DNA from 3 places in the Companilactobacillus farciminis KCTC 3681 genome. Region 1 is predicted to be linked to each of the others. Evidence: predicted binding sites of a transcription regulator. Region 1 holds the regulator's gene; each other region holds the start of a gene.
What was found. The regulator HrcA, encoded in region 1, represses chaperone genes, less so after heat shock. The targets are predictions, from matches to a motif close to TTAGCACTCNNNNNNNNNGAGTGCTAA.
Positions count from the first base shown of each region.

Region 1 (8,159 bases):
TTCTTTTTTGTCGTTCTTTTAATTTATCGAGATCTAAATCCATAAATTATTCCCTTCTATCAGAAATTTATCATTCTTTCTATTTTACACTATTGTACACCGATGTTCTAGACAACAAAAAAGAAGAGGCTAAAACCCCTTCTTTTAAATTATTCGCCTTTAAAAGCATCTCTGACTTTATTGAAAAAGTTACTATCTTTTTCTTTGACTTTGTCTCCGCCGGCTTCAGCGAATTTCTTCAAAGCACTGCGTTGTTCAGCTGACAATTTACGTGGAGTAACGATATTAACTGTTACCTTTTCATCACCGATACTCTTGCTGTTAAGAACTGGAGCACCTTTGCCACGCAATCTAAATGTTGTACCAGTTTGAGTACCACTAGGGATATTCAAATTGACTGGACCGTGAACTGTGTTGACTTTGATTTCATCTCCCAAAGTAGCTTGTGGGAAACTGATATTAACTGAAGCGTAGATAGTTGAGCCATCACGTCTGAATTCTTTACTTGGAGCAACGTGGAAGACAATGTATAGATCACCATAAGGTCCACCGTTAGTTCCGGCTTCACCTTGGCCCTCTAAGCGCATTTGTTGTCCGTCTTCAACACCAGCTGGTACTGTAACCTTCAATTCATGCTTTTCATTTACCTTACCTGAGCCTTGGCAAACGTTACACTTTTCTTTGATTTCCTTACCAGTACCATTGCAGACATCACAAACAACACGTGTACGCATACGACCAAGTGGAGTTTGACGATCAACTTCAACATAGCCTGAACCATGACATTTTGAACAAGTCTCTGGATGTGTTCCCGGCTTTGCACCAGAACCACCACAGGTAGAACACTCTTCCTCACGATTGTAAGAAATATTAGTCTTCTTACCAAAGACACCTTCTTCAAAAGTTAAGTCCATACGATATTGAAGATCGGAACCTTGTCTTGGGGCATTAGGATTTTGACGAGCAGCACCGCCGCCACCGAAGAATTGACTGAAGATATCTTCAAAACCACCGAATTGATCTCCAGCACCACCAGCGCCGAAGCCACCAAATCCTCCTTGGCCACCATTCATGCCGGCAGAACCATATTGATCATATTGCGCACGTTTTTGAGGATCTTTTAGAATTTCATAAGCGGAATTAACTTCCTTAAACTTCTCTTCAGCATCAGGAGCCTTATTCAAATCGGGGTGATACTTTTTAGAAAGTTTACGAAATGCTTTTCTTATATCGTCATCAGAAGCGTTTTTATCAACGCCTAGTACGTCATATGGATTTTTATCTGCCATTAAATCACCTTTATGCGACAGGACTTTTACGTCCTATTCCTTTTTAACGCTCAAAAGAGCAGTTATTGTTCTTACTATACCATAACTGGTTTTAGTAATTAAACCACTGCTCTTTATCACAATTATTATTTCTTGTCTTTATCAGGATCTACTTCGGAAAAGTCACCGTCAACTGTATTGTCGTCTGACTTCTTGCCATCAGTTGAACCTGTACCAGTAGCACCATTATCGCCACCAGCTTGTTGTTGTGCTTGTTGAGCTTGTTGATAAAGTTTTACAGACAAGTCTTGAACGATCTTGTTCAAATCGTCACGTTTCTTCTTCATGTCTTCAAGGTCACCTGAGTCTTGAGCTTTCTTCAAAGCATCACGAGCATCTTGGGCTTTCTTGATTTCATCGTCAGAAACTTTACCCTTAACGTCTTTTAGAGTCTTGTCAGTTGCGAACAATGTTTGTTCAACGTCATTCTTAACATCGACTTCTTCCTTACGTTTGTTATCTTCTTCTTCGTGTTCCTTAGCTTCCTTCATCATTTGGTCGATTTCTTCATCGCTCAAACCTGATGAACTCTTGATAGTAATCTTTTGTTCCTTGTTTGTTCCCATATCCTTAGCAGATACATTAACGATACCGTTCTTATCAATATCGAATGTAACTTGGATTTGAGGTACACCACGAGGTGCAGCAGGAATATCTGTTAATTGGAAACGACCTAAGGTCTTGTTGTCGGCAGCCATTGGACGCTCACCTTGAAGAACGTGGATATCAACAGCACTTTGGTTATCAGCAGCAGTTGAGAAGACTTGTGACTTGCTTGTTGGGATAGTTGTATTTCTATCGATCAACTTAGTGAAGACACCACCCATAGTTTCGATACCAAGTGATAGTGGAGTAACATCTAGTAGAACAACGTCTTTAACATCACCAGAGATAACACCACCTTGGATAGCAGCACCAAGAGCAACGGCTTCGTCAGGGTTGATTGAGTGGTCTGGAGCTTTGCCAGTCCATTTAGCAACAGCATCTTGAACAGCAGGAATACGTGTTGAACCACCATTTAGGATAACCTTGTCGATGTCTGAAGTAGTTAAGTTAGCATCCTTCAAAGCATTGTCAACAGGGATCTTTGTTCTTTCAACTAGGTCTGAAGTCAATTCATCGAACTTAGCACGTGTCAATGTTTCTTCCAAGTGAAGTGGGCCATTAGCACCTGATGAAATAAATGGAAGACTGATTGATGTTTGAGCAACACCTGATAAGTCTTTCTTAGCTTTTTCAGCAGCATCCTTTAATCTTTGAAGAGCCATCTTGTCTTGACTCAAATCAACGCCATTTTCAGCCTTGAATTGTTCAACTAGCCAGTCGATGATCTTTTGGTCAAAGTCATCACCACCAAGACGTGTATCACCATTTGTTGAAAGTACTTCGAAGACTCCATCACCTAATTGAAGTACAGAAACATCAAATGTACCACCACCAAGGTCATAAACAAGGATCTTTTCGTCACCCTTGTCGTTATCTAGACCATAAGCAAGAGCTGAAGCTGTTGGTTCGTTAACGATACGTTGAACGTTCAATCCAGCAATCTTACCGGCATCCTTAGTAGCTTGTCTTTGTGAATCGTTGAAGTATGCAGGAACTGTAATAACAGCATCTGTAACTTTTTCACCTAAGTAGTCTTCTGAGAACTTCTTGATGTGTTGCAAGATGAAAGCTGAAATTTCTTGTGGTGTGTATGACTTGCCGGCTACAGTAACTTTGTAACCTGCTTCACCCATGTGACGTTTGATTGATGAAACTGTATCAGGGTTTGTGATAGCTTGTCTTTTGGCAACTTCACCAACTTGAATTTCACCATCTTTAAATGCAACAACTGAAGGAGTTGTTCTTGCACCTTCTGGGTTTGTAATAATCTTTGGAGAACCGCCTTCCAAAACGGCTACAGCAGAGTTTGTAGTACCTAAATCAATACCAATAACTTTAGACATAAACCTAAACCTCTTTTTAATTTTTTATTTACTAATTATTGTGCAACGACAACCATTGCTGGACGTAAGACACGGTCTTCAAGTTTGTATCCCTTTTGAAGGACTTGAACAACGGTATCTTTCTTGTGGTCATCATCAGCTGGAACAGTTTGAACAGCTTGAGCAACTGCAGGATCAAACTTCTCACCTACATTGTCGATAGCTTTGACATGGTTGTCTTCCAATGCTTTAACCATGTGTTGTTGAACCATCTCGATACCCTTCTTCAATTGCTTGCTTGAGTCATCTGTGGCTTCAACATTCAAAGCACGTTCCAAATTATCCAAAACGGGAAGAATTTCAGTAGCTAGCTTTTGTCCGTCATATTTAAGCATACCAGCAACTTCTTTTTTATGACGATTATTCATATTTTGAATTTCAGCTTGGCTTCTTAAGAACTTGTCTTCCAAGTCCGCATTCTTGGCATTAAGATCTTTGATCTCTTTGTCTTTTGGATCTTGTTTTTCAGCTGTTTTCTTTTCAGCTTTTTTATCAGTCTTTGAAGTTTCTTCTTTAGCAGTCTTCAAATCTTGATCTTTTTGTTTATCTGCCATTACTTCCTCCTAAATTTCAAGAATCATCATACCTTGAATAATAATCAATCAACCTTTTCGCTAATTCAACTCTAAATTCGCCTAACAAACCAATCAATTGCGAATAATGCATCGTAGTTGGGCCAAGTAAGGCAATGACGCCTTTACCGTGATGTCCAACATCATAATTAGCAGTAATGATACTGTAATTCTTCAATGCATCACTACCTAATTCGCTTCCTAAACGAACTTTTATTCCATCATCTAAAATCGATGGATCTAACAGTTTTCTCAAATCGTTGCTTTGATTAATTATCGAGAACAACGACTGAACCTCTGACATATCGTCACTATTAGCATAATTCAAAAGATTCAATTGACCGTCGACATAATACTTCTCTGATTCAGCCTTCTTAAAGAGTGAATCCATCATATCCAACAAACCATCAGTTGAATACATATATTCGGAAAGAATTGCTGGGACATCGCTGTGAAGCATTCGAAGGACTTTATTCAAAGGTTGTCCAACTAATTTATCATTCACGATGTTGACGATTTTTTCAATTAATGAAGTATCAAAATCATCATCGACAGTATAAATATTATTTTCTACATTATTATCACTTGTGACAATGATTGCCATAAGTTGATGTGCATTCAATGGGACGATTCTAAATCCAGTCAAACGAATCGAACTGCTTTCAGGTCCCAAAGTAATTGCGGTGTAGCTAGTTAAATGAGATAAGATCTTGGCGGATTGTTCGATAATATCACCGATTTGATGATATGTTTTACCGAAATCCTCGTCAATTCTTTGAGCTATATCTTGTGGCACACTAGTTGGTTGTACCAGATGATCGAGATAATAGCGATATCCCATTGCCGAAGGAATTCGACCTGAAGAAAGATGGGTCTTCTCGAGGTACCCAACTTCTTCGAGCATTGCCATTTCATTTCTGATTGTCGCAGAACTTACATGAAATGGTAATTCGTTCATCAATGTCTTCGACCCAACCGGCTGGCCGGTATCTGTAAATATGCGCACGACTTCTCTCAAGATTGCATCTTGACGTTGTGATAGCATTATACCGTCCTCCTTTTTAGCACTATTCATACCTGAGTGCTAACAATGTAAAATATAACAATCTATCCTAATAGTGTCAAGTATGCACGCTCAATTTCCATAATTATTTCCATAACTGACCTTTTTTATAAACAATGAAAAAGAGAACCTCTTGGCTTACACCATAAGTCCTCCATCTATAAAACTTTTAAAGAATTGCTTTTATCTAATTCTAACTGTTTGATCAAGCCTTCTGCACCATCGAACTTCACTTCGCCACGAAGATACTTGACCCATTCGATCACAACCGGTTGACCATAAATATCCTGATTAAAGTCAAAGATATTCGACTCGATCGTAATACCGGTATTCTCTTTGAACGTTACGTTATAACCAACTGAGGTCATCGAATTGTACCAAACGCCAGCTACTTTTATTTTAGTAGCATAAACGCCGATTGACGGAATCAATTGATCTCCATCGACTGCAATGTTAGCTGTTGGATAACCGAGTGTGCGACCACGTTGCAATCCGTGAATGACCTTACCTTGATTTTGGTAATTGTAGCCTAAAAATTTATTGGCTTCAGAGATTTTGTCACTAGTGATGAACTCTTTGATAGCACTGGAACCAATCTTTTGATCATTGATCAATTGTTCTGGCACCATAACAGTTTCAAAATTACCTTTAGAATAATTAGGTAGATTAGCCATGTTAGCAACATCTTTTTTACCATAAGTGTAGTCAAAACCGGCAACAACGTATTTAGCTTTGAGGTCGATCATGTATTGATCCACGAATTCTTGTGGCTTAAGGTGGGCGAAATCAGGCGTGAACTTCACAAAATAAAGATAGTCCACTCCTAATCCTTCAACTAGCTGAGCTTTACGGCTTCTCGTTGAAAGATATTTAAAATTAGTTTCGTGTTGATAAACAGTTCTAGGTGATCGATCAAAGGTCAAGAGGATTGATTTCAAATTATGCTCTTTAGCTAATCTCACACCCGTCTTGATAACCTTTTGATGTCCTAAATGTACCCCGTCAAAAAAGCCCATGATCAACACTGTTGCTTCGGCTGGCAATTGCTCTTTTTTTAGCGGATGTTTAACATTAATAATCTGCATAATTACCCTCTTTTACTTATTGTTCAATAACATCAAATCTGGAATCCACATATTTCTAACTTTATCATACTTGTAAAGTGCTTTGGTTACGCCATCTCTTTGGACACGTAATTGTTTAGTTTTGTCAGAGTCAACGTCTTTTTCTTCTAAAAATCCCCCATGACTGACACGAACATCCCACTGTTCATCGTTCAATTCTAAACTAGGCACCTCTTTTAAAACTTCATCGATCGACTTCAAGAAATGATAATCATCTTTTTCCATCATCTCTTCAATTTGACCTAAGGTAAAAGTCTCTTCAATTGGAAAACCAGCACTTTTTACTCGCGTCAATTGCGACATAAAGGCAGGATATCCTAATAATTTACCAAATTCTACAGCTAAAGTTCTGACATAAGTTCCTTTAGAACATTTAACGTGAAATTTAATCGTTTGATAACCCGTTGTTTCGTCGAAACTAGGTTCTGAAGTCATTGAAAAGCTATAAATGTGAATTTGGCGAACTGGTCGTTCTACTTCGATACCAGCTCGAGCATACTCATAGAGTTTCTTACCATTCACACGAACAGCTGAAAACATTGGTGGAATCTGCTTTAAGTCCCCGGTCATTTGTTCAAAAGTCTGCTCTAATTCTTCATTAGTGAATGGCTTTGACAATTTCTTTTCCTCAACAGTTTCGCCTTCACGGTCTTCAGTAGTCGTTGAACGTCCAATAGTGATTTCTCCGGCATATTCTTTAGGAGAGCCCGTCAAAGTGTTTACCAGCTTCGTTGCTTGTCCAACGCAGATTGGCAAAACTCCATCAACCAACGGATCCAAAGTTCCTGTGTGGCCAATTTTTCTCGTGTGCAAGATTTTTCTTAATTTATATACATAGTCCGAACTAGTTTGTCCGATTTCTTTATTTAATGGAATTACTCCGTCCATAACAAATCTCCATTTTTCGTAATATCATTAATAATTTTACTAGTCTTCCTTAACAATAGAAAGTTTTCCACAAAAAAACAGGCAAGAAAAAAATTCCCACCTGTTTTTTTTAACGATTAGCTTCGTCTTGGTGTAACTTAGCAATCAATTTATCAATCTTTTCTCCGTAACGAACTGATTGATCTTGCTTGAATTCGAGTTCAGGGACTTTGTACAAAGTTAACTTTTGACCTAATTCACGACGAATCAAGCCTTTAGCTTTATCTAGTCCTGCTTGAGTTTTTTCAACATCACTAGCTTTTTCAGATAGAATGCTGTAATAAATTGTGGCTTGTTGCAAATCACCGGTCATTTCGACACCTGTGACTGTAACGCCTTGAACTCTAGGATCTCTTACACGTTTAAGAAGAATATCGTTAACTTCTTTTTGAATTTCTTGTTCAACACGACCTATACGATGTTTTACCATGCTGTACCTCCATAATTATTTTCAAACTATCTCTAGTTTACTTGTCATCTTTTAATCATCACTGCTTGATTATATCACATTACTTGGCAATTCTTTTTGTTGAATAATTTGTCAAAAAAATAAAGTCAGAATGTTTCAACAGCATTCCGACTTTATTAGATAATTAACTATTTAACTGGAACTTGTTCCATAACATAAACTTCGACTTCATCGCCGATCTTAATATCGTTGTAGTTTTCGATTGTGATACCACATTCGAATCCTGAACCAACTTCCTTAACGTCATCTTTGAAACGTTTTAGAGAAGCTAGCTTACCTTCAGTAATAACGATACCGTCTCTGATAAGTCTTACGCCACTATCACGTTGGATCTTACCACTGTTTACATAACAACCAGCGATAGTACCAATCTTAGATACGTTGTATGTTTCACGAACAGTCAAGTTACCAATAACTTTTTCTTCGTAAACTGGTTCCAACATACCCTTCATAGCAGCTTCGATTTCGTCGATAGCCTTGTAAATAACTCTGTGTAGACGAATATCAACATTTTCATCCTTAGCTTGAACCTTGGCTTGAGCAGTTGGACGAACGTTAAATCCAATGATGATAGCGTTACTTGCAGCAGCCAAGTTAACATCACTTTCAGTAATGGCACCAACGGCAGAGTGAATGATATTGACACGAACGCCTTCAACTTCGATCTTCTTCAAACTTCCGGCAATGG
Region 1 is NZ_CP017702.1:1,160,316-1,168,474, reverse strand. It holds gene lepA (translation elongation factor 4) at 1-43, opposite strand, end outside; gene dnaJ (molecular chaperone DnaJ) at 150-1,289, opposite strand; gene dnaK (molecular chaperone DnaK) at 1,415-3,277, opposite strand; gene grpE (nucleotide exchange factor GrpE) at 3,313-3,870, opposite strand; gene hrcA (heat-inducible transcriptional repressor HrcA) at 3,887-4,933, opposite strand; gene ribF (riboflavin biosynthesis protein RibF) at 5,110-6,036, opposite strand; gene truB (tRNA pseudouridine(55) synthase TruB) at 6,049-6,963, opposite strand; gene rbfA (30S ribosome-binding factor RbfA) at 7,073-7,432, opposite strand; gene infB (translation initiation factor IF-2) at 7,600-8,159, opposite strand, start outside.

Region 2 (8,159 bases), 800 kb from region 1:
GGCTTGTTGCTCTTCGTAATGTTTCCAAGCAACTTCTTGATTCTTCTTCTTTTCTTGTAAGTAGAAAGTATAGTTACCAGAGTAGTGAGTAGAAGAGTGTTGATTGATCTCGACGATTTCGTTAACGACTTTGTCTAGGAAGTACTGATCATGAGATACGATTACTAAAGCGCCTTTGTAGCCTTTAAGATAGCTTTCTAGCCATTCAACAGTATTGATATCCAAATGGTTAGTCGGTTCATCCAATAATAAGATATCCTGATGTTCTAAAAGCATTTTAGCCATCGCCAAACGAGATCTCTCACCACCGGATAGGGTCGAAATCTTGTCTTGCCAAACATCTTCATCAAAGCCGAACCCCTTGAGGACACTTCTGATTTCAGACTGATAGCTGTAGCCATTTTCTTGGCGGAAAGTATTTTGGAGTTGGTCGTATTGTTTCAAAATATCGTCATAGTTGTCGACATTAGGATTGGCCAATTTTTCTTCCAAAGCGCGCATCTTTTTTTCCTGAGCTTTGAGGTAGTCAAAGACGTGCTCCAATTCATCAAAAATTTTACTGTCATTATTTAATCCTGAGTCCTGAGCTAAGTAGCCAATATTGGTGTCTTTTTTGAGTGCAATATTGCCACTGTTGTAGCTCTCTTGGTCAGAGATGATTTTTAATAGGGTAGATTTACCTACACCATTGCGACCAACGAGGCCGATACGACTATTGTCTTGAATTTCGAAACTGACATTTGAAAAGAGTTTCTTCGTTCCAAAATTTTTGGTAATGTTTTGTGCTTGTAATAAAATCAAGTTGATTGCTCCTTTACCTTATTCACAATTTTATCATTAATTAATAATTTATGCCTTTATAGGTTTAACGTGTTGCGTTTTTTGTGTTTTTTATTTAGTATAAATGTTAGTGAAATGACACACATATGGTGGTAAATTATGACAAAAACAACAGTTCCAAACGCAACAATAAAGCGTTTACCAATTTATTATCGTTACTTCCAATTTCTCAAGGATGAGGGTACAAAAAAAATCTCCTCTGGTGAATTATCAGAAGGGGTTAAGATAGATAGTGCTACAATTAGACGTGACTTCTCATATCTAGGTGCACTTGGCAAGCGTGGCTATGGCTACGATGTAAACGATTTAGTAACGTTCTTTAAGAAGTTATTGAATCAAGACAAACGTACCAACGTCGCTTTAGTTGGGGTCGGTAATTTAGGTAACGCCTTACTAAATTATAACTTTTCTCGGACAAATAATGTTCGAATTGCAGCAGCTTTTGATATTAATAAAGAAATTGTCGGTACAGTCAAGAGTGGAGTTCCCGTTTACGATATTAGTGAACTAAAGGAACAACTCCACTTGCAACAGATCGACGTCTGCATTTTGACAGTTTCTTCAAATGCTGCGCAAACAACAGCCGACTTGTTAGCTGATGCTGGAGTTCGTGGAATCTTGAACTTTACGCCGGTTATTATCAACGTGCCAAGCAGTATTCGCGTTCACTATGTCGATTTGGCAAACGAATTGCAAACGTTGATTTTCTTCTTGGACCGTGATAAGTCAATGACTGAAGAAATAGAATAAATTTTTGGGGGAATTTTTTTATGAGTGAACCATTATTTTTAAAACCCGTCTTTCATGAGAAACTCTGGGGTGGAAGAAAACTAGAAACAGAATTTGGCTACAACATTCCTGATGGAACAATTGGTGAATGCTGGGCAATTTCTGGACATCCACATGGTAAAGAACAAGTCGTAAATGGCGAGTTTGCTGGTCAAATCCTTGCCGATCTATGGAATGACCACAAAGAATTATTCGGTAATCCTAAGGGCAAAGTATTTCCACTTCTAACAAAGATTTTGGATGCAAATGCTAGCCTATCAGTTCAAGTTCATCCTGACAACGAATATGCTGAAAAGCACGAACACGAGCTAGGCAAGACAGAATGCTGGTACATCATTGATGCAGAACCAGGTTCATACTTGATTTATGGTCACAATGCTAAGAACAAAGCTGAACTCGACCAAATGATCGAATCAGGCGACTGGGATCACTTATTAAGAAAAGTTCCTGTTAAGAAAGGTGAATTCTACTACGTACCAAGTGGTACAGTTCACGCCTTGAACAAGGGAATCATGGTCTTAGAAACACAACAAAGCAGTGATACAACTTATCGTTTGTATGACTATGACCGTGTCGACAAGACTACTGGTAAGAAACGTGATCTTCACATCAAACAATCAGAAGACACAATCACAGTACCTCACAAAGATCCAAAACTAGATATTCAATCTAAAGAAGTTGGCAAGAACAAGTTTACAACCTTCGTTCAACCACCAATCTCACCATTCTTCTCAGTTTATCACTGGGAAATCAAAGAACCAGTTCAATTGCACCACCAAATTGGTAAGTACACATTGATCTCAGTTCTAAACGGTGAAGGTAAGATCACTGCTGACGGTAAAGACTATGACTTGAAGAAAGGTACACACTTGATTGTTCCTGCAACAATCAACGAGTGGACTTTGTCAGGTGATTTGGATATTATCGCTTCAGAATCTGGTGAAAACTAAATTAACTATTTTGAGGGATGCTAAACTGCCGTCGTCCGTTCGGCACTGGAAAACGCTGGAACGCTGTGGCTACAACTTGGAGCCTTTGCTAAGACCAAAACCGGGCAAAGTCTTCAAGATTGGGCTTCCACTAAGCGATAAATCGCTAAGTGGAATTTCACGGCTGAGCATTTTCCAGTACCTCGCTCCCGACTAGATTATGGTTTCTATCTTTATATAAATTGCTTCAAAAAAATTAATAGAGGATGTTATTAGAATTGCAATAGATTGTTGTATTCTAATGATGTCCTTTTTTGTTTTATTTGTGTAAGGAATAAAGAAATAGGGCTGCTTTTTAGGAATTATGTGTCTAATTCAATCCAAATAGAAATTGAAATCTAGTCGGTAGCAAAAATCCTGTGGCGGCTCAATAGCCAAATTTCTCTTGGCAATTTATTGCCTAGTGAAAGACCGAGTTTTGAGATTTTGCGCACTTGGTTTATGCAAAAGCTCAAAATCGCGTCGGCTATGTTCCAGCCAGCCACAGGATTTTTGCGGACGACGGCATTTTTACACTTACCCCCAAAAATAAATCCGTATATTTTTCTTCAAAAAATCCCAAATTAAACTAAAACTAGAACATTAAACCATTATTAAAATAAAATAGTTCGTCCTTAAAATCAAAATGAAAAAACCTTTAATTTGGAATCGCTAACATTTTCCATTTTGATGAAAAGTCTTCTATAATTAAAAATAAGCTTACTTAAAGGGGACCTAAAATTGCAAAAGCAAAAGTTTTTCCGGATAAGCTTAGGTTGGCAAATCATCATTGGTTTGATCCTAGGTATTATTTTGGGGCAGTTATTCTATCAGAATAAGGCTGCCATTCAAGTTATGCAAAACATTGGTACGATGTTTATCTCCATGATTCAAATGATCGTTTTACCAATCGTTATTTCCTGTTTGACCGTTGGTATCGCCAATATGGGTGATATTAAGAAACTTGGTCGGATTGGATTAAAAACTTTAATTTATTTCGAAATTATGACAACAATAGCGATTATTATTGGTATTATCGTCGCTAATGTTACTCATCCCGGTACCTTTATTGACATTCATAGTCTAAAAGGTTCGGATATTAGTCAATATACTGCGACGGCAAAAACTGCCAAACATTCGGGTATTTGGTCAATCTTGATGAGTATCATTCCAACAAATATCTTTGCCTCGCTTGGAAAAGGCGATATGTTGCCAATTATCTTCTTCTCTGTATTGTTCGGATTAGGAACGGCTTCAATTGGTAAACAAGGTAAGATTATCGTTGATGTTTTAAACGCTGTCGCTAACGTTATGTTCAAAGTAACTAACTGGGTTATGCGTTTAGCTCCAATTGGTGTCTGTGCTTTGATCGGTGTTACAGTTGGTGAGATGGGCTTTAGTTCCCTCAAGCCATTATTGTTATTCATTGTGATTGCTTATGCGACAATGGCATTTTTCGTCTTTGTCGTCATGGCTGGTGTGGGACATTTGTTCCACGTTAGATTTTATGAAATGTTCAGAATTATTGAAAATGAAGTTACTTTAGCTTTTACGACCGCTAGTTCGGAAGCTGCTCTACCTAAGATGATGGAAAAGATGCAAGATTATGGTTCTTCAAAAGGAATCGTTTCATTCGTTATTCCAACGGGTTATACTTTTAACCTTGATGGTTCTGCCATTTATCAATCACTAGCTGCTTTGTTCTTGGCTCAAGCCTACAATATCCACTTATCTCTTGGGCAACAAATTACCCTTGTAGTGGTATTGATGTTAACATCTAAGGGGATGGCCGGAGTGCCAGGTGCATCATTTGTTGTGCTACTAGCCACAGTTTCAACAATTGGTGTTCCAATGCAAGGTTTGACCTTCATTGCTGGTATTGACCGTCTCGTAGATATGGGACGTACTGCTGTTAACGTTGTTGGTAATTCACTAGCAACTGTTATTATTGCTAAGAGTGAGCATGAGTTCGATGAGGACAAAAGAGAGAAGTATGTCGCATCCTACAAGCGTGGAGACTAAGATTTCCATGTAGTAAGAAACAAACGATTTAAACACACGTAAATAGCCTACCGATAATTTTATAATTACCGATAGGCTATTTTTTTAGGCGATACTCATGGTCAAAACGATGGCATTCATAATGATGTGACTACCGGCGCTGACGTAGATATTTTTTGACTTGTAATAAATAAAAGCAAACCACAATCCCATAGCGACATAAACTAAGAATCTCGTATCTTGATGCATGAAAGCAAAGATAACTGCCGAAATAATTGCAGCAATGTAAATATTAGTAGGTTTGATCAAGTTGGCGAAGAATACTCGTCTGAAGATGATTTCCTCCATTATCGGAGCAGCAATCATAACGTAAAGGAAATAGTAAGGATATTCTTTGACCATCAACAGCAAGCCAATCGTATTTTGCGAATTAGTGCTGGCATGAAAGACTAGTTGATCTAAAAAGCCGATTCCGAATTGAACTACGATGGCACCGACCGTACCCAAGATGATCCACTGTAAATCGTGATTGAGGTCAGATTTTTTTTCAAAAGGTAGTGGACCGCTTAATTTAACTAAGTAGATCATCACACCAGTTGCGATAAGTGAACCTAGGGTAATAGTAAGAAAATACGCTGAGCCCGTGATAGAGAGCATTGATAGGATTGTCCCTAACGATAACAGCAGGATATAGGTTAGCAGCGTGAAAAACTGATTTTTTTGGTAAGACATGATTCCCTCCGAATTTTTTAAAGGTAAATACTTGCAACTTCACAATATAATGTTAATATAAAACTTGTGATTAGCACAAGAGATGTTTGAGTGCTAAAAAAGTTAAAAAAACGTAGAATTACTATATTGGAGGTATTTAAATTGTTAAAACCACTTGGAGATAGAGTCATTGTAACAGTCGATAAAGAAGAAGAAAAGACAGTTGGTGGTATTGTTTTAGCTAACAATGCTAAAGAAAAGCCACAAACAGCTGAAGTTGTTGCTGTCGGTGCTGGATTAGTTACTGATGATGGCAAGACAGTACCTATGAACGTTAAGAAGGGTGACAAAGTTCTTTTTGACAAGTATGCAGGCTCAACAGTTAAGTATGAAGACAATGAATATTTAATCCTTCATGAAAAAGATATCATGGCAATCGTTGACTAATAAAAGTACTTTTAGATAAATTTTTACAGAATATGGAGTGTGAAATTTAATGGCAAAACAAATTAAGTTTTCAGAAGATGCACGTTCAAAGATGATGGACGGTGTTAACAAATTAGCTGACACAGTTAAGACAACAATCGGACCTAAGGGTAGAAACGTTGTTCTTGAAAAGAATTACGGTTCACCAGAAATCACAAACGATGGTGTTACAATCGCCAAGAGCATCGAACTAGAAGACCACTTTGAAAACATGGGTGCAAAGCTAGTTTCTGAAGTAGCTTCAAAGACAAATGACATTGCCGGTGACGGTACTACTACAGCTACTGTTTTGACACAAGCAATCGTTAAAGAAGGTATGAAGAACGTTACAGCCGGTGCTAACCCTGTTGGTATCAGAACTGGTATCGAAAAGGCTACAAACGCTGCAGTTGATGAACTTCACAAGATTTCACACAAGGTTTCAGGCAAGAATGATATTGCTCAAGTAGCTTCAGTTTCATCAGCTAGTGAAGAAACAGGTAAGTTGATCGCTGACGCCATGGAAAAAGTTGGTAACGATGGTGTTATCACAATTGAAGAATCAAAGGGTATCGATACAACTCTAGACGTTGTTGAAGGTATGCAATTTGATCGTGGATACATTTCACAATACATGGTTACAGATAACGACAAGATGGAAGCTGACCTCGACAATCCTTACATCTTGATCACAGACAAGAAGATTTCAAACATCCAAGATATCTTGCCATTACTACAAAAGATTGTTCAACAAGGTAAGGCATTGCTTATCATTGCTGATGATATTGATGGTGAAGCATTACCAACACTTGTTTTGAACAAGATTCGTGGTACATTCAACGTCGTTGCTGTTAAGGCTCCTGGCTTTGGTGACCGTCGTAAGGCTCAACTAGAAGATATCGCTACATTAACTGGTGGTACAGTTATTACTTCTGATCTTGGTCTTGAACTAAAAGACACAACAATGGATCAATTAGGCCAAGCTGGTAAGGTTACTGTTACAAAGGACAACACAACAATCGTTGAAGGTTCAGGTAACAAGGATGCTATCAACGAACGTGTTGACCTATTGAAGAAACAAATTTCTGAATCAACATCAGACTTCGACAAAGAAAAATTACAAGAACGTCTAGCTAAATTAGCTGGTGGTGTTGCTGTTGTTAAAGTCGGTGCTGCTACTGAAACAGAACTAAAAGAACGCAAATACAGAATTGAAGATGCTCTAAATGCTACACGTGCCGCTGTTGAAGAAGGCTACGTTGCTGGTGGTGGTACAGCTTTGATGAATGTACTTGGCAAGGTTAAAGAATTAAAGGCTGAAGGCGACGTTCAAACAGGTATCAACATCGTTGCCCGTGCTTTGGAAGAACCATTACGTCAAATAGCTGAAAACGCTGGTTACGAAGGTTCAGTTATCGTTGAACACATCAAGAACCAAGAAAACGAAATTGGTTTCAACGCTGCTACTGACAAGTGGGAAAACATGGTTGAAGCCGGAATCATCGACCCAACTAAGGTAACACGTTCAGCACTACAAAATGCTGCCAGTGTTGCATCACTATTGTTGACAACAGAAGCAGTTGTTGCTGACAAGCCAGAACCAAAGGATAACAATGCTGCACCCGCTGCTGGTAACCCTGCTGCCGGTGGTATGGGCGGTATGATGTAATTTAACCCCAATAAATAATACAAAAGCGCTAGTAGATTTTTCTACTAACGCTTTTTTTGTTGTCCTATTCAATTGGTGTGTCAGCAATCGTCCAAGTTACTTGACCACTGTATTGACCTGATGTTGCCGTGCTAGGAACTCTTAGTTTCCATTTATCTAAAACGACATATTTAGTAAGGTCTAGTGGTTCATCAGAGCCAACGAACTCTTGATTGTTGATGGGAATTCCCGTTGTAGATAATGGTTCCCAATCATCGACTGCTTCATTGGAACTATTGTCGAGCAATAAGGATAGGCCATCATCTTGAATCAATTTGTCGTCTCCATTAGCCAGAGCTTGATCACTGTTATTGTCGTAGCTGACTAAAACTTGATATGGGGTTTCGGCGCTGTGACTGACAATGAGATTTCCTTTAGTTTGCTTATTTGTCAGCATCTTTTCGGTACCAGTGGAGTTGATGCTGCCGAAGTCGATTAGTTCTGGGACTTCGATGAAGGAAGTTGTTGGAACAGGGGGATGAACGTTAATATAGATGGAATTTGAAGGGTCAATATACAAAGATTCACCTGTCAAAAAGTTTGTAGCATCTAGAAGTTGAGCGTAATTCTCAATAGTTTCTTCAATATTACTATTTACTTTAACGTGGAAAATAAATGTATTCGATTGATTAGCAGGAGTGACAGGCGGATATATTCCATTAAAAATAGAGTCTGAT
Region 2 is NZ_CP017702.1:1,960,043-1,968,201, reverse strand. It holds gene LF20184_RS09690 (ABC-F family ATP-binding cassette domain-containing protein) at 1-801, opposite strand, end outside; gene LF20184_RS09685 (redox-sensing transcriptional repressor Rex) at 940-1,590, shown strand; gene manA (mannose-6-phosphate isomerase, class I) at 1,611-2,579, shown strand; gene LF20184_RS09670 (cation:dicarboxylate symporter family transporter) at 3,339-4,619, shown strand; gene LF20184_RS09665 (CPBP family intramembrane glutamic endopeptidase) at 4,704-5,255, opposite strand; gene groES (co-chaperone GroES) at 5,472-5,756, shown strand; gene groL (chaperonin GroEL) at 5,806-7,443, shown strand; gene LF20184_RS09650 (isopeptide-forming domain-containing fimbrial protein) at 7,508-8,159, opposite strand, start outside.
Region 2: groES (co-chaperone GroES) is a predicted target of HrcA. The motif match lies at 5,401-5,427, and genes of this name have one in related genera.

Region 3 (8,159 bases), 420 kb from region 1:
AAGATTAAGCAAAAGTCAGAAGAACCTTTGGATGAAGAAGACCGTTCTGAAGCTAAGACAGAAAAGTTAAATCTGAAAAAGATAATCAGTTTAAAAAAGGCTGCTCAAATTGCTCAAAAAGCTGCTAAAGGTGGAAAAGCTACGGAATTTAAATTAGAGCAAGACTTAGGCGTGACTTTTTGGGAAGTTAAAGTAGTTAATGGCAGTTCTGAAACTGAAGTGCAAATTCATGCTCAAAAGGGTAAAGTTCTTAAAACTGAAAAAGATTAATTATGATACAAAAAAACACGAAGCAAATGGCTTCGTGTTTTTGTTTAGCACCACTAATTATTCTTCAGTATCAGGTGCACTATACTTAGAAATTTTAATTTCATCTTTGTCGACGTGAGCTTCTAGTTGTTTATCCTTTGGATGATCTAAGAAGTAGTCGGCAACTTTATCTTCAATTTGTTCTTCAATCACACGACGAAGTGGACGAGCACCCATCTTAGGGTTGTAGCCCAAATCAACTAATTTATCTTTAGCATCTTTAGTTACATGAATGCTTAGACCTTGATCAGCAATCATCTTGTTGGTGTCATCTAGCATTAAGTCGACGATCTTCAAGAGGTTGTCCTTAGTCAAGGAGTTGAATTCAACGATACCATCGAATCTGTTTAAGAATTCTGGTTTGAAGTATTCAGATAAGCGATTCATGATTGAATTTGTTTGACCATTTGCTTCAGCACTGAATCCGACATTAGCTTCTTGCACACCTTGTCCGGCATTTGAAGTCATGATGATGATAGTGTCTTTGAAACTGACAGTTCTACCTTGAGAGTCTGTCAAACGACCGTCATCGAGGATCTGCAAGAACATGTGCATAACATCAGGATGAGCCTTTTCAATTTCATCTAGTAGAACTAGACTGTATGGATTACGACGAACTTTTTCAGTCAATTGACCGGCTTCTTCGTAACCGACATACCCTGGAGGCGAACCGATCAACTTAGAAATTGAATGCTTTTCCATGTACTCAGACATGTCGAAACGAATCATTGAATCCTCAGAACCGAATAGTTCACGAGCAAGTTGTTTAGCAAGTTCAGTTTTACCAACACCAGTAGGTCCAACGAATAGGAAGGAACCGATTGGACGACCGGACTTGTTAAAACCAACTCTGTTACGACGAATTGCACGTGCTACATCACCGACGGCCTTATCTTGACCAATCAAGTGCTTCTTCAAATCTGGTTCCAAGTTCTTTAATTGAGCTTGTTCGTTAGATTGTAATTCACCGACAGGGATGTTGGTCTTTTCTTCGATAATTTTTTCGATTTCTTTATCGGTAACGATATTTTGACCAGCGGGTTCATCTTTGTTGCTGTTCTTCATATCTTGGAATTTTGTAACTTGATCACGATAATAAGCGGCTTTTTCGTAATCTTCATTACGTAGGGCAGCTTGCTTTTGGACTTCAGCATCAGAGATCTTGTTGTCTAAGTCAGCTACGTCAACGTGATTGATTTGTAGATTCTTCTTTGAACCAGCTTCATCGATCAAATCAATGGCTTTATCAGGCAAGAATCTATCTTGAATGTAACGAGCTGATAGTTCAGCAGCAGCCTTGATAGCCTCATTAGAGTATTTAACGTGATGATAATCTTCATATTTAGGTTGAAGACCCTTGAGAATTTGAACAGTTTCATCGACTGTTGGCTCGTTGACTTGAACGGGTTGAAGACGACGTTCTAGGGCAGAGTCTTTTTCAATGGTCCGATATTCATTTAAAGTGGTTGCACCGACTAGTTGAATGTCGCCACGAGCTAGGGCAGGTTTCAAAACGTTCCCAGCATCCATGCCACCTTCAGCGTTACCAGCACCAACGATTTCGTGAATTTCATCAATGAAGAGGATGATATTCTTATTCTTTTGGAGTTCGTTGATAAGTTGTTGCATTCTTTGTTCAAATTGACCACGGACACCAGTACCTTGAACTAGGGAAACAACGTCTAAACGTACAACATGTTTGTTTTGTAGTTTTTCTGGTACATCGCCATCAACAATCTTTTGAGCAAGACCTTCAACAACAGCAGTTTTACCAACACCTGCTTCACCAATTAAAACAGGGTTGTTCTTAGTTCTTCTATTTAATATTTCAATTACTCGATTAATTTCCTTGTCACGACCAATGACCGGATCAATCTGTCCTTTTTTAGCAAGGTCAGTAAGATCGACACCGTATTGATCTAAGACTCCGTTACCTCTAGGTCTGCGACCATTTCCATTGCCGCCACCAGTTTGGGTTTGGGGACCTTGTTGCTCGAAAGCATTAGGTTGTTGTGCGCCGTTTAAGGCGTTGAACAAGTCTTCAAAACTAGAAAATCCACCGTTCGGATTTTGTGCCATATTATTCATACCTTCGTTAGCTTGATTTCTTAATTTTTGATAACAGTTTTGGCAGAGATTGATTTCTGTCCTTTGACCGTTAACACTTGTATAAAGATGAATTGTTGCTTCATTCTTATGACAATTCTGACATAACATACGCACCCCACCTTTCCTCTATCACAGGATACAACGGTAGTATATAATTAGCACTCGACGAATGCAAGTGCTAAGTCTTGAGATTGAAAAATTTTATTATATTAATAGTAGATAAAAATATTTTTTCAAATTTCTTTGAAAAAGTTTGATAATATAAACGCTTTCAGGCAGTAGCGTTGTAAGCGTTAAACGTCTTATCGCAGTTGACTTATATTAACTTTTTTTGAGCATGCCCCTTGTGAAAAATGAAAGATAATGGTAAATTAATTAGTGAATATTTGTAGTATTACTACAGAATTTTATAACTATATGGTGAGGTATTTATTATGGAAAAGAAAGAATTTCACATTATTGCAGAAACAGGAATCCACGCACGTCCAGCTACTATGTTGGTACAAGCAGCTAGCAAGTTCAGCTCAGACATCAACATCGAATTTTCAGGTAAATCAGTAAACTTGAAGTCAATCATGGGTGTTATGTCACTAGGTGTTGGCCAAGGTGCTGACGTTACAATTACAGCCGATGGTGACGATGCTGCTGACGCAATCGTAGCTATTACAGATACAATGACAAAGGAAGGTTTGGCAGAATAATGGTTAAAACTATTAAAGGGATTGCAGCTAGTGATGGTATCGCAACTGCAGAAGCATACCTTTTAGTTCAACCAGATTTGTCTTTCACTAAGAAAAGTATTTCAGATGCTGATGCAGAAATCAGTCGTCTTAAAGATGCTATTTCAACATCAGATGATGAACTAACAAAAATCAGAGATACCGCTAAGGAATCTCTAGGTGAAGAAGAAGCTCAAGTCTTTGATGCACATAAGATGATTTTGGCTGATCCAGAATTTACGGGTGCCGTTGAACAAGAAGTAAAAGATAAGAATGTTAATGCAGAACAAGCATTGCACGATGTATCAGAAAACTTCATTGCTATCTTTGAAGGAATGACAGACAACCCATATATGCAAGAAAGAGCAGCCGATGTACGCGATGTCACAAAGCGTGTTATGGCTCATCTACTAGGTGTAGCATTACCAAATCCAGCATTGATCGACCACGAAGTCGTTATCGTTGCTCATGATTTGACACCAAGTGATACTGCTCAATTAAACAAAAAGTATGTTAAAGGTTTCGTTACTGATATTGGTGGTCGTACAGCCCACTCAGCTATTATGGCTCGTTCTTTGGAACTACCTGCTGTTGTTGGTACAGATACAATCACTAAAGACGTTAAAGAAGGCGATACAGTCATCGTTGATGGTTTAGACGGTGCTGCAATTGTTGAACCTACTGATGACGATATCAAACATTACACTGAATTAGCCAAGAAGTTTGCCGAAGAAAAAGCAGAATGGGAAAAATTAAAGGACGAACCTTCAGTTACAGCTGATGGCAATCACTTTGACATTGCTGCTAATATCGGTACTCCTGATGATTTACAAGGTGTTATTGAAAATGGTGCCGAAGGTGTCGGTTTGTATCGTACAGAATTCTTGTACATGCAATCAGATAAACTTCCAACTGAAGATGATCAATTTGAGGCCTACAAGAAGGTTCTTGAAGGAATGAAAGGTAAGCCAGTCGTTGTCCGTACAATGGATATCGGTGGTGACAAACACTTGCCATACCTACCACTTCCAGAAGAAATGAACCCATTCCTAGGTTACCGTGCTATCCGTATCAGTTTGGATAGACAAGAAATCTTCAGAACACAACTAAGAGCCTTGCTACGTGCATCTGCTTTTGGTAACTTACGTATCATGTTCCCAATGATTGGTACATTGCAAGAATTTAGAGATGCTAAGAAGGTCTTTGAAGAAGAAAAGGCTAACTTAGTTAACGACGGCGTTAAGGTTTCCGACGACATTCAATTAGGAATGATGATGGAAGTTCCTGCAGCTGCTGTTCTTGCTGACCAATTTGCTAAAGAAGTTGACTTCTTCAGTATTGGAACAAATGATTTGATTCAATATACTATGGCTGCTGATCGTGGTAATGAACACGTTTCATACCTATACCAACCATATAACCCTTCAATCTTGAGATTGATCAAACATGTTATTGAATCAGCTCATAAAGAAGGCAAGTGGGCTGGTATGTGTGGTGAAGCTGCTGGTGACAACACAATGCTTCCACTACTATTGAGCATGGGTCTTGATGAATACTCAATGAGTGCAACATCAGTACTTCGTGTAAGAAGTTTGATGAAGAAGTTGAGCACAAAGGACTTAGCTACATTAGCTGACCGTGCTGTTAATGAATCAATCACTAATGAAGATAACAAGAAGCTTGTTGAAGAATATCTAAACAAGTAATTTGTATTAAAAAAAAGAGTTCGCATTTTGCGAGCTCTTTTTTTTGTTAAAATTTTCCATTTAATAAAGCATTTAAGTAATCATCGGCTGTTTTAGTATCAATTTCAGGTTCATCGAATAGACACCATTCGAGCATCCCAATTAACAGATCGCTGAAAAAACGTGACAGCATTTTGGCAGGAACTTGATTGGAAGGATTGTCAGCACAATATTGGTAGACTACCTTGTTGACCTCGTTTTTTAAATATCCGGACATATTGTGCCAAAGGTGTGAATTAACTCCATTATTTTGCTTAATGCTGTTCAAAAGTGATTCATTGCTGTGGAAAAATCCCAGTAATAAATTAAAAACGTTCACCAAAGTATTACGATCAGAGGTATCCTTTGATAACTGTTCGAGTACATCTTTAGCAATGTAGGACCAGAGATATTGAAGTAAGTCGATTTTGTCATCGAAATAGTTGTAAAAGGTAGCTCTTGGGTATTCGCTTCTTTGGCAAATATCATTAACTGTGATTTTATCAAATTCTTTTTCGCTTAATTCCTCAAACATAGCAATTCGAAAAGCTTTTAATGTTCTTTTAGCTCCTAAGGTCAGGTGTTTAGTCACATCTATCTTCATATATATTTCCCCCAAATGAAATCTAATTTAAGCCTAACATAAGAATTTCCTTGATTCCATATTCACTAATGTCTAAATTTTTGCATATTTAAATAAGTGTCAAAATATGAGCTAATATAAAATTATTGTCTCTTGTATAAATAAACCGATAATTTTATGATTGAGAATGAATTTTCAGAAAGTATATATTCGATATTCATAATTGTGATATGCATTGCAAATTTCTAGTAATAAAAAGATTAATATGGCATGATACGCATGAGGAAATATGAACATGGATGTGGTGATTATGCCGAATTAAATTTAATGATCTTAATCAATTTATTGTAGTGATGTCTGCATTATCATGACTAATAAATTCGAGAAAGGAAAAACTATATTTTTTCTGATTATGTATAAAGCATAATTCCGTGTTTGATATAGTAGCTATTCTTGTGGGAAAGATTAAAAATAAGTATCTTATAGCGTTAATTGGCTGGATCATTGTGGTAGTAGCAGCGTTAGTAATGATGCCTAATGTTTCGCAATTGGTCAGAAACAAGGGGAATATCACTTTACCTAGTTATACCGAAAGTCAAAAAGCCTCAAAGATTGAAAAGAAGGCTAATGGCAATAAATCGGTTATTACTTATACCGTTGTCTTCAAAAATGGCAATGGTGCCAAATTAACTCCCAGTCAATCGAGTAAAATTGATAATAAACTAAATCAATTGAGCAGTGAAAAATCGCTGAAAATTAAAAAGGTCATGGGTCCTAGCGATAACGCTCAAACTAAGAAACAGTTGATTGCAAAGGATAAAACGACTCAGTTGGCTCAAGTGACTGTCAAAGATGACAAAGCAGTTGGTCAACAAGTTAATAAATTAAAGAATCAACTTAAGATTTCGGGAATTAAAACGTATGTAACTGGTGCCGATGTGTTGAACGATGAATTCTCAACGGTTACAGAAAAGGGAATTCAAAAAACTGAAGTAATTGCGATAATTTTCATCTTTATCGTTTTGATCTTAGTTTTCCGTTCACCAATAGTTCCATTGATTTCCTTGCTAAACGTTGGTGTGGCCTTTGTTACATCGTTAAGTATCGTCATGAATCTTGCAGAAAAGATGAATTTCCCAATTTCTAACTTTACCCAAGTATTTTTAGTAGTGGTCTTGTTTGGTATTGGAACTGATTATAATATTTTGCTCTACAATTACTTTAAAGGAGCGTTGGCTCGGGGATTGTCGGCTAAAGAAGCGGCTCACGATGCTCAAATACATGGTGGTCGAACGATCCTTTACAGTGGAATTTCTGTTTTAATTGGATTTTCCGTTCTTTCGTTAGCTAAATTCTCCTTCTATCAAAGTGCTGTCGGAGTAGCTATCGGTGTACTAGTTTTATTAGCTGTCTTATTGACTTTGAACATGTTCTTTATGCAGGCTTTAGGCAAGAAAATGTTTTGGCCAAGTAAAGTCAATGCAGGTGGTGGCAAGAGTCACATCTGGTATGGATTATCACGTGCTGCTCTAGCATATCCAGTAGTTATCTTAGGAATTATTGCCGTAGCAGCAGTTCCTTTCTTGATGAACGATAGTTCAACTTTGAACTTCAATAATGCCGATGAGGTGCCTGACAGCTATCAAGCTAAATATGGCTACAAAGTTATTCAAAGTCATTTCAGTAAAGGTATGTCGGCTCCAGCAACGATTTATATTCAAAGCAAATCTAAATTAACGACTCAAGAAAATTTAGCTGATATTGACAAATTAACTCAATATCTTAAGCAAGAACCAGGTGTTAAGACAGTTACTTCAGCCACTCAACCTGGTGGTTCAAAAATCAAGAGTATGTACTTAAAGAATCAATTAGTAACGATTACTAATGGTTTGAACACTTCAACTAAGGGTCTAGAAAAAATCAAATCTGGTTTGAACTCAGCCAGTTCGCAATTACAAAGTGCCAATATCAGTGGCAGTGTTTCGCAAGTTCAAGAGTTAGCGGATGGAACTAGTCAATTGCAAGCCGGTGCACAACAATTATCCAGTGGAATTGATCAATATACTTCTGGTGTTTCAACTGTTAATAATGGCTTGCAAAGCGCTAATAGTCAGTTGCCTACGTTGAGTAGTGGCGTTTCGACTTTAACAAGTAGCTCACAACAATTAACATCTGGATTAAGCCAACTACAATCACAAGTTAGTGCTTTATCAGGACAAGCTACACAATTATTGACCTTACTACAAAGTTCAGGACAAGATACTAGTGCTGCAGCTGGTGAGATCAGTCAATTACAAAGTGCTATTAGTCAATTGAGCAGTGGTTCTAGCGCTGTTTCAAGTGGAATGAGTCAATTACAAGGACAAATTCCTACCTTGACTTCAGGAATGTCACAACTAGCCAGTGGTACTAATACGTTGGTAGCATCCAATTCAACTTTGACTAGTGGTGGACAAAGTTTAGCTACTGGTTCAGCAACTGTTAATAGCGGTGTTCAACAAATGAATACTCAATTCAAACAAATGAGTTCTCAAGTTACACAGTTGGAAGAAGGTCTAGTTTCTGCCGACAGTGGATTAGAGACGATTGCTAACGGTAACACGACTATGAAGACTTATTTGGATGGTTTACGTAAGTCTTACGTTGGTGATACCTTCTATCTACCTAAAGAGACTATTAAGAGTAAAGCTTTCAAACCAGCATTGAATGCTTATA
Region 3 is NZ_CP017702.1:740,531-748,689, forward strand. It holds gene LF20184_RS03510 (PepSY domain-containing protein) at 1-270, shown strand, start outside; gene LF20184_RS03515 (ATP-dependent Clp protease ATP-binding subunit) at 328-2,526, opposite strand; gene LF20184_RS03520 (phosphocarrier protein HPr) at 2,853-3,119, shown strand; gene ptsP (phosphoenolpyruvate--protein phosphotransferase) at 3,119-4,843, shown strand; gene LF20184_RS03530 (TetR/AcrR family transcriptional regulator) at 4,890-5,465, opposite strand; gene LF20184_RS03535 (MMPL family transporter) at 5,900-8,159, shown strand, end outside.
Region 3: LF20184_RS03515 (ATP-dependent Clp protease ATP-binding subunit) is a predicted target of HrcA. The motif match lies at 2,574-2,600, and genes of this name have one in related genera.